Regions from separate parts of the Siphonobacter sp. SORGH_AS_1065 genome, predicted to be linked through region 1. Evidence: riboswitches for the same ligand, from Rfam matches in the RefSeq annotation. Region 1 holds a riboswitch; the other holds the start of a gene.

Region 1 (4,543 bases):
AACCCCGAATGGTAAAGTGTTGAAAACCACCGTAGGTATTATTGGAACGCACACCCGTGGTATTTTTCATGGCATCGCCCAGATCGTCAATGCCGCGTTGTTCGATGGTTTTGACCGTAACTGAACTGACTGACAAAGGCAAATCACGAATGGGAACGTCGATTTTGTTAAGGGCTGAAAACGAACGGTTTCGCTGACTGGTAATGGTTACTAACGAGAGCTCGTGCGTTTTTTGATTGAGCTGATAACGTAGTGGCAGACGTTCGCCGGCTTTCACCGTTACCTGAGTTTGATATGCTTCATAACCCACCCCACTGATGGTTAGCGTATAAGTACCGGTAGGAATGTTTAGTAGCTGAAAACTACCCTCGGCATCCGTGGTAACGCCAAAAGTAGTGGCCTCCAGGCGAATGGAAATGCCGGGTAAGGGTTCTTGTTTTTCGGTTTCAACGCGGCCTTCGAGTGAACCGTTTTTTTGTTGAGCGTAACCCTTTAGGCAGACGCTAAGAATAAATGCCAGGGTAGATAAAATGATTTTACTACTCAATCGTGAAGTAGAAGTGGGGAGCATAACTTTTAACAAAAAGGTTAAAAGCTCTCGGCTTACCTTCCAGTCAATCAGAAATCAGGGAAACAGAAGAAGTCAGTAGAGTTTACGTATAGACGCGACGGTGCATGCACGTCTGTGCCTACCATCCATAAACTCCCCTTTGACGACGCTCTAACCCGTGAAAGCATGATCAGCTAAGAATAAAGGCAGGTCTCCTGACTCGTCCCCTCCCAGACGCCTTCCCATATCGTAACGATACAGTGGCTTTATTGTAAAGGAGTTGTAGGTTTTGGGTTTTGAGTTTTGGGTTTAGAGTTAACAAACGAACCCTAAACTCAAAACCTTAAACTCAAAACGTTACCGGAACTTACAGTTGCACGACAGTTCGTGATTTGCACACGATTCCCTATTAATCTGCAGTTAAGCAGAACCTTTTTCCGTGGAAAAATGAAGTAAAGAACTTGAATGAGGGGACAAAAGTAGGGTATAATTCAGCCGTTTATGGATTTACATTCAATAATAAATTTTCCAGGTAAGGTCTGAACCTTAAAAATAATCGTACTTTCGCGGCTCAATTGGTGCCTTTTCTGCCCGTCAGAAGAAGCTTAAAAGGGAATCCGGTGCAATCCCGGAGCAGTACCCGCTGCTGTAATTTCTACTTAGTTTACAGTTTGCCGTTTACGGTTTTCAATTAGTTTACTACTAACTGAAAACGGCAAACTAAAAACGGACAACTAAGTAAACTCTAAACATCAATGCCACTCCAGCGTGCTGGGGGAAGGCGTTTGGAGTGGAAAGAGCCAGAAGACCTGCCTGTTGAACATACCATTCATGCTTTCGGGAAGAAAGGCAGGAGGCTTCAAATGCTTAGGAGGTGTTTCCACCTCTGTCCTGTTTCCCGTGTATACATTTAAAAGGGAAACAAATGATCAATCCTTTATTACTCGATTCGCTGGTGTTGGGGATACAACATTCCTTTGAACCCGATCACATGGCCGCCGTTTCCGTGTTGGCCAGTGAAAGAAAAAAAGGCCAGCTTTGGCGAGTCATCTGGCGGTCTTCGCACTGGGCTTTGGGGCATTCCTTTACGCTGATTCTCTTTGCCTGTCTGATTCTGCTGCTGAAATCCCAGATCTCGGAAGAGGTGGCTTCCTACGTGGAGTTTCTGGTGGGCCCTTTAATGATCTGGCTGGGGGTAGTAGCCATCCGGCGAAATTTTGTTCCGGCACCCATTCAAACGCCGGAAGAGGCCAAAATCAGCCGTTCCTTCGGAGTAGGCATGATCCACGGATTGGCCGGAACGGGAGGAGCCTGTACCGTAGCGTTGACCCTGGCGGCCAAAGATGCCAGCACCGCCGTCTGGATTATCATTCTGCAAAGCCTCGGCATTATCGTAGCGATGACTTTGTACGGTTGCATTCTGGCTTTTTCGCTGAAGCAGGTCGTGCAGCGGGCCGAGAAAGCCCTGGTAATCATCAATTATGCCGTAGGTATTTTCTCCATCCTCATTGGATTCGTAACCCTTTACGAATCTTTTCAGTAACCCTTAGCACTTTTTTCCCCTTTTTCATTTTATATATTTTTACATGCGTTTTACGCCTTATTCGCTGGGACTGGCTCTGCTGGCTCACCAGGCTTTAGCTCAAACTCCGGCTGATTCCAGCCGCAATCTTAATCCGGTGGTGGTAACGGCTACCCGTTCCGAAACCCGACTGGATCGCATTCCCCAAACGTTAAAACTGATTAATCGGACGGATCTGGACTTAACACCTGCGAACGATCTGACTGACCTAGTTAAAAAAACGGCGGGCGTACAGGTGATTCAGTATCCGAACCTTTCCTCGGGGGTGGGAATCCGTGGGTTCCGTCCGCAGTTTTCGGGCTTGAATCAGCGGACGTTATTACTCATTGACGGTCGTCCGGCGGGAGCGACGAATCTTTCCACGATTCAGTTATCAGCCATCGACCACATTGAAGTTCTGAAAGGTCCTGCTTCGGCCTTATACGGTTCACAGGCCATGGGAGGGGTGATTAACGTGATTACCCGTCGTTCGAAGGGAACGCCTACCGGAAACGCTTTTGCCGAATATGGTAGTTTTCAAACGCTTCAGGCTGGTTTTTCTTCGGGGGGTAACCTGACCAGCAAACTCGATTACGATTTATCCTTCGCTTATTTTGAACGGGGAAAAGATTACAAAATCGGGAAAGACAACTGGCTACGAAATGCGTTCGGTTTTAAAAACGCCGTGAAGTATTACGCCAAGGGTACGAGTGAAGAAGTAGATGATCGTCGCGACGATGGCCAGACGCGGCCCTACACCCAATTGCGGTATTATTCAGGAGCGTTGCGATTAGGATACCAGATTGCGGAAAACTGGCGGGTAGACGTTCGCGGCGAAAGATTCCAGGCTCGCAATGTTCAATCCCCCGGTGACATTGCTTACGGAATTACGGAAGCCAGCAGTAAGGATGTTGAGCGGGCTTCGCTGGAAGCTTCCTTAACCGGACAAATCGGTGCTCACCAGCCTAGCCTGAAGGTGTTTACTGCCGATGAGGCGAATAATAACTATACCCTGAATGCTTCCGGTAAACCCGTCATCCCTTACCGCTCGAATCGCACGGCAAATGCCTGGTCGGGTTTACAGGTGAAAGATGTGTGGAAGTTAGGACAGCATTCGCTGGTGCTGGGTTATGATTATACCAATGCCTCGACGCAGGGTCGCCGCTGGAGTGATGCTACAACCGAGCGTGCTCCCACGCAGCCCGATTATGCTCTGATTTCTTCGGCTTTTTACGCCCAGGCAACGCTGAACGTTGATAAACTAACGATCCAACCCGGCCTGCGTTGGGATCAGATTACTTTTGATGTCAAGCAAACCCCTTTATTAACGTCGTACCGGGCGGGGAAGAAAACCAATCCCTTCCTGAGTCCTAACCTGGGGGTGACCTATCAGTTGCCTCAGCATTTAAGAATCAAAGCGACTGTAGGGCGTGCCTTTGTAACCCCCGATGCTTACAATGTAGCGGGGTATTCTGAAGCCCGAACCACCGCCGGGAAAATTGCCGTAACCAGCGGAAACCCTGACTTAGCGAATGAAAGTAGCTGGAGCTGGGATGTGGGGGTGGATTACCAGCATCAGGGTTTCTACGCTAATGCAACGTATTTCTCTACTCAGGTGAAAAACCGCATTGCTCGCGTCGTACGGACGGTAAATGAGCCGCTTGGCAATGGGGATGTGATTGTTTCGAGAACTACGTTTATTAATGCCGCCGATTCGGATATAAACGGTCTGGAAGCGGAGGCGGGTTATGACTTTGGTTATAATCAGAAACACGCCCTTCGTCTTTTTGGTAACCTGACAACGATGTTCAAAGCTCAGGAGGTAATTGTCGGAACGGATGAATCCCGGACGGAACGGATGATTGCCAATGTAGCGAAAACCAATGTCAATTACGGACTGGAATTTGATAACCGTAAAAACCTGCGTCTGCGATTAACGGGCCGCTATGTCGGTACCCGCCGCGACATTGATTATACAGATGCCTTGAATCCGGAAATTGAGTATACGCCATTCATGGTGGTTGATCTGGTGGCTGCGTATACGCTTGAGAAAAAGCACACACTGACTTTGTTACTCAATAACCTAACAGACGAAAACTACTACGAAAAACGCGGTTATAACATGCCCGGCCGGAGTGTTTCGTTACGGTATGCCCTTCAGTTTTAAAGTACTGCTTGTTTTGAGTATGAAAAGGCCTTTCCCATTGGGGAAGGCCTTTTGTCTTAGTAATAAACGTTTGGTAAGGATATTAATGGTTTGATAGTTAGCTGGTTATTTAGTGATAACGTAGAAATAGCGAGCTTAAAAATGAATTAAAATACGCATTTCCGCTGGCGGATGGCTGAGAAAAAGAGTTCAGTATACAAACTCAAAACTTGAACCATGAAAGGATTAGCTTGTATTGCTCTATTAACCATTTCAAATGCCTTTA
Region 2 (4,543 bases), on a different contig from region 1:
CCAATCACATTGGAACCTTTATCGTGCAGTTCATTCACAATCATGGCTCCTTTCTCCAGACAAAACCGAAGCTGTTCTGAACTCATCGCTGGCCCTTTCAGGTAACTATTTGTACCGTAACCAGCTTTGGCGTGAATCAATTGCGTTTCTTCTGAGAATTCGGCATTCACACCCGCATCAACCACGTATAACTCCAGCTCATTCTGGCGGCAGAATACGTTAATAGCCGCTCCTCCTGCCAGAAAATTGAGCACCATCTGATAAGTTACTTCTGCGGGATACGCACTTACCCCTTCCTGAGCAATGCCATGATCTGCCGCGAAGACTACCAGAGCGGCTTTTCGTAACTCTGGCGTTTCGGTTTGCTGTATACAGGCCATGCGGAACGCCAGAGTTTCCAGCTGGCCTAAAGCTCCTAAAGGCTTGGTCTTATGGTCAATTTTATATTGTACTCTTTCTTCGAAGGACATAGGATCGATTATCTAATCTGCTAAAAATCAAACTTTAAGCCTATGTTGAAATTACGCCGACGGGTGTTATACCCGTAAACCTCAAAATACTGCTTATCCGTAAGGTTACGAACGTCACCGTATAGTTTGACGAAAGCATTGAACTGATATTCGGCATATACATCCAGTGTGGTGTAAGCGGCTAAGTCTACTATTCCAAGTCCGTAAACCTGCTCCTGACGTTTGCCCACACTTCGCACTGCTAAGGAACTGAAGAAGTGTTTTGTGAACTGATAGCCAACGGTTGCATTGCCCATCACCTTCGGAATTCGGAAAAGATTAAATGAGCTGGAGTCTCGACCATTAACCGTTTGAGTCACCCGACCCGTTACATACGTTAAATTACCCGAAACCACTAAATTTTTAAAGCGACTCGATACTTCAAATTCCAGCCCATGATCATTCTGGCGACTATAATTCACGTACTTACCGTAGGGTTCAACGCTTAATGACTGAAAAGCAATCACGTCTTTAATAGCCCGGTCGAAATAAAGAGCTCGTATAAATGATCGTTTATCCGTAGCAAATAACTGAACACCAGCCTCCAGCGAACGACTCATTTCGGGCTTCAAATCTTTGTTACCATACGGCGAATACAACTGATACAAGCTTGGGGCCCGGAATCCACTGGAAAGGTTAGCAAAGAATTTTACCTGATTGCTTAAAAGATAAGAAGGATTGATGGAATAAGTTGCGTTACTACCGTATAAGGAATGATGGTTATAGCGTCCGCCCAGTTCCAGAGCAAAGCTGGAATCGGTTCGAATCAAAGCCGTGGCATACGCACTGAATAAAGTTGTTTTCGCTAGATTTTTCTCTAAAGATGGAGCATAAGGATTGGTTTGAGCTGTATTCTGAGTCCGCAGATCAACCCCGGTAACGAGAGTTAACCAGCTAGTAGTCCGCCAACTGTTATAGATTTCTGCAAAATGACTATTTCCCTCAAACGTGGACTTGTCCTGAACAGAATTACGTTGGAAAGCCGAGAACGCATAATTTGCCGTCAGTTTTCCAGAAGCATAACTATAATCTATCCCTGTTCCGGCCAGTTTAAAGGTGTTACGGTAATTATAGCTGGGATCATCGGTTAGGGCTCCGGCGTCAATTTCATTTTTATACCCCGAATACAGGCCCCGTACCTTCCAGATTAGATTGGGAGAAAGATTAATACCGCCGTTTAAGAGAACGTTATCCTGCCAGAAACCATCGTTATCAAAGTTCTGATTTCCTTTCGCATCATATGCCGCCGAAAATCCATCGGAACGCAATCGGGTATATTGAGCATTGAAGTAACCTACTTTTGAAGCTCCATTCACACCGACGGTTCCCCGGAAAATACCATAACTTCCGGCCTGAACGGTGGCATGGCCTCCGATGGGTCGATACCCTTCTTTTTTAGTAAAAATGTTAATTACCCCAGCTACCGCATCCGAACCGTACAGGGTAGACTGAGCTCCCCGAATGATCTCAATTCGTTCGCATTCCCCAACCGAAAGCAGATTGAGATCAAACGTGTTATTAATCTGAGAGGGATCATAGATGGGTAAGCCATCGAGTAAAATCAGGGTGTTCCCTCCACCGGCTCCGCGTAATGAGACGGTCTGATTGGTTCCCAGCGGCCCCTGAGCCCCAACGATCATAACCCCGGCCTGACGGGTTAATAACTCCCCAAGCGATTGAGTAGCGTATTTTTGTAAAGTTGAATCGGTAAGAACGGTAACTACTTTACCCGTTTGGGATAATTTTTGTCCGGTACGATTGGCGGTGATGGTTACTTCTTCCAGTTGGGTATCCGGTTTTTGAGCCCAGACCTGCAAAGTTGTAATCAGGAGAAGAAAGGTAATTCTGGTAAATGTGTTCATGACTCCACTAATGATTAAGTAAGGAGTCTTTCGTAGAAAAGTGAATAGAAATCCGGCTGGGTGTTACCATCCAGTGCGTTGAAATTCATTCACGGCTTTTCACCCGAAAGCTCGAAAAGTATACCATTTCAGGCAGGTCTTCTGGCTCGTTTCATCTCAACCCCCACCTTCCCATACGTATGTACAGTGGCTTTTGGAAGTTGTGTTTGAGTTTGGAGTTTGGAGTTTAGTGTTTTGAGTTATGAAGGCTGTCAACTTTACAATCTTAACCCTAAACTCAAAACTTACCACTCTAAACTCATTAAAACTTACAGCTACGGGGATAGCCCCGGATTTACACCGGTGTTCCCTTTTCATTCAACAGAGTTTCTGCTGAAACCTAAAACGTGGGCAAAAGTATAAAAAATACTTAATGCTGACCCGGTCTTTTACCGAATCAGCATTAAGTATACCTTTCGTTCTACTACGTTTGAGAGATTTAATTTAGTTAGAAGAGGTTAGAGTTAGGTGTGAGGAGTTTGATGAAAACCTCTCATTTATCTTACTTTTTCAAACTAAATCAAACTTCTCAAACTACTGCTAACCTTCTCAAACCCCATTACTCATAACTCAGTCCGTATTGCTTCAGTACCTCTTCGGGCACTCCTTCCCAGTTGTTGGGAGTATTTCCTACGTAACCCAAATCGTTGAAGCCTATGCGGGTAGTATAAAAACCGGTTAAGGTCATGTCCCGCATTTTGTTAAAGAACGCAACGCCTTGAGAGAACTGAGGTTTCGCTTGTTCAGGATAGGCAATGTCATCCACGATTTCTATCTGCTGAGCTTTTGTAAGCTCCACAAATTTCTTGCTGAAGCGTTTTCGGCTTTCATTATCTAACCAGGCCAGCCCTCCACGAAGAGGAATTTGGTGTACGGGTTGATCTTTCACCATAAATTCAATGAAAGCCGGTACACCCGCTTGCGAGGCACTGCCCGACTTCTCGTCCGCCGGAAGAATAATGTCGCACAAAACGGTGAGGGTTTTCATTTCCTGAGGTGTAAAGAACTTATCAGCCATGAGTTTGGCATCCCGGATGGCTTCCGATTTCTGCCGTCCGCCGGGCACCACCAACGGTTTTTCGGGCGGAGCCGCTACCAGATCCGTAGAAGGAACCGTAGCCATGCCCAACGACCCCAAGGCAATCGACTTAAGTGTATCGCGACGTTTCATTTTGTTAACGTTTGGGGTTTTGTGTTTAGGGTTTTGAGTTAATATTCGCCTACTTCTACTAGTTACTCATAGTTAACCAAATCTTCTTCTAAAGTCGGTGGATGACTAGGTGACTGGTATCGACTTCCTTTTATCTTAGACTGATTCAGATACTGCATAAGCTTTCTAATCATCCCTCCAATTTCTTCGGCCCTTTGGTATTGCTCATCGAATAATTCCTGCTCAACATAGTCACGATCCAAGGCCCGATAGAGTTGTGATTTGGACTCCTCCAGAGACCCTTTCGCTATAGCTAAGAAATGGACAAACTCATTTCGATTTCCCCTCCCAAACCCTTCGGCAATATTGTCCATAATCGAGTCTGCTGACCTTCGTAACTGACGTCTGTGATCGAAATCATTCGCAAATGGCCCCTCTTTAGTCAATTCAAAAATCTGCCGAGAAAAGAGACGGGCTTTTTTCCATACCTGTAAATCTTCAAACCGCTGAATGGTCGCCATTAATTAAACCTATTAACTCAAAACACTAAACCCAAAACTCTTTTACAGATTCTTCTTCTTCACTTCATCAATGATGTAATCACTGGTTCGCATGGACATGGCTAGGATGGTCCAGGTTACGTTTTTGTCGCCTTGCGTTACGAAAGGAGCGGCGTCTACTACGAACAGGTTTTTGACATCGTGGCCCTGCATGAAAGAATTCAGAGCTGATTTTTTGGGATCGCTGCCCATGCGTACCGTTCCGATTTCGTGAATGATCTTTCCGGGAGCCTCTAATCCGTAGTTTTGCTCTTTACCCGGTTTGGAGCCCAGAGCAATACCGCCCATTTCGTGGATTATTTCTTCGAAGGTATCCTGCATGTGTTTCGCCTGCTTAACCTCGTTTTCAGACCATTTGTAGTGAAAACGAAGCGTCGGAATACCGTATTTATCGACATTATTAGGGTCGATTTCGCAATAGTT

The links. A riboswitch is a leader RNA that binds a small molecule or an ion and turns the genes downstream of it on or off. The one in region 1 is predicted to bind cobalamin.
Region 2: another riboswitch for cobalamin. It lies ahead of QE390_RS01995 (TonB-dependent siderophore receptor); the one in region 1 lies ahead of QE390_RS23505 (cytochrome c biogenesis protein CcdA).

What each region holds. Positions count from the first base shown of each region.
Region 1 is NZ_JAUTAM010000008.1:233,760-238,302, reverse strand. It holds gene QE390_RS23510 (TonB-dependent receptor) at 1-571, opposite strand, end outside; cobalamin riboswitch at 738-1,000, opposite strand; cobalamin riboswitch at 1,110-1,382, shown strand; gene QE390_RS23505 (cytochrome c biogenesis protein CcdA) at 1,476-2,093, shown strand; gene QE390_RS23500 (TonB-dependent siderophore receptor) at 2,137-4,278, shown strand; gene QE390_RS23495 (DMT family protein) at 4,495-4,543, shown strand, end outside.
Region 2 is NZ_JAUTAM010000004.1:292,963-297,505, forward strand. It holds gene cobT (nicotinate-nucleotide--dimethylbenzimidazole phosphoribosyltransferase) at 1-470, opposite strand, end outside; gene QE390_RS01995 (TonB-dependent siderophore receptor) at 491-2,371, opposite strand; cobalamin riboswitch at 2,485-2,769, opposite strand; gene QE390_RS02000 (gluconate 2-dehydrogenase subunit 3 family protein) at 2,970-3,581, opposite strand; gene QE390_RS02005 (four helix bundle protein) at 3,644-4,081, opposite strand; gene QE390_RS02010 (GMC oxidoreductase) at 4,124-4,543, opposite strand, start outside.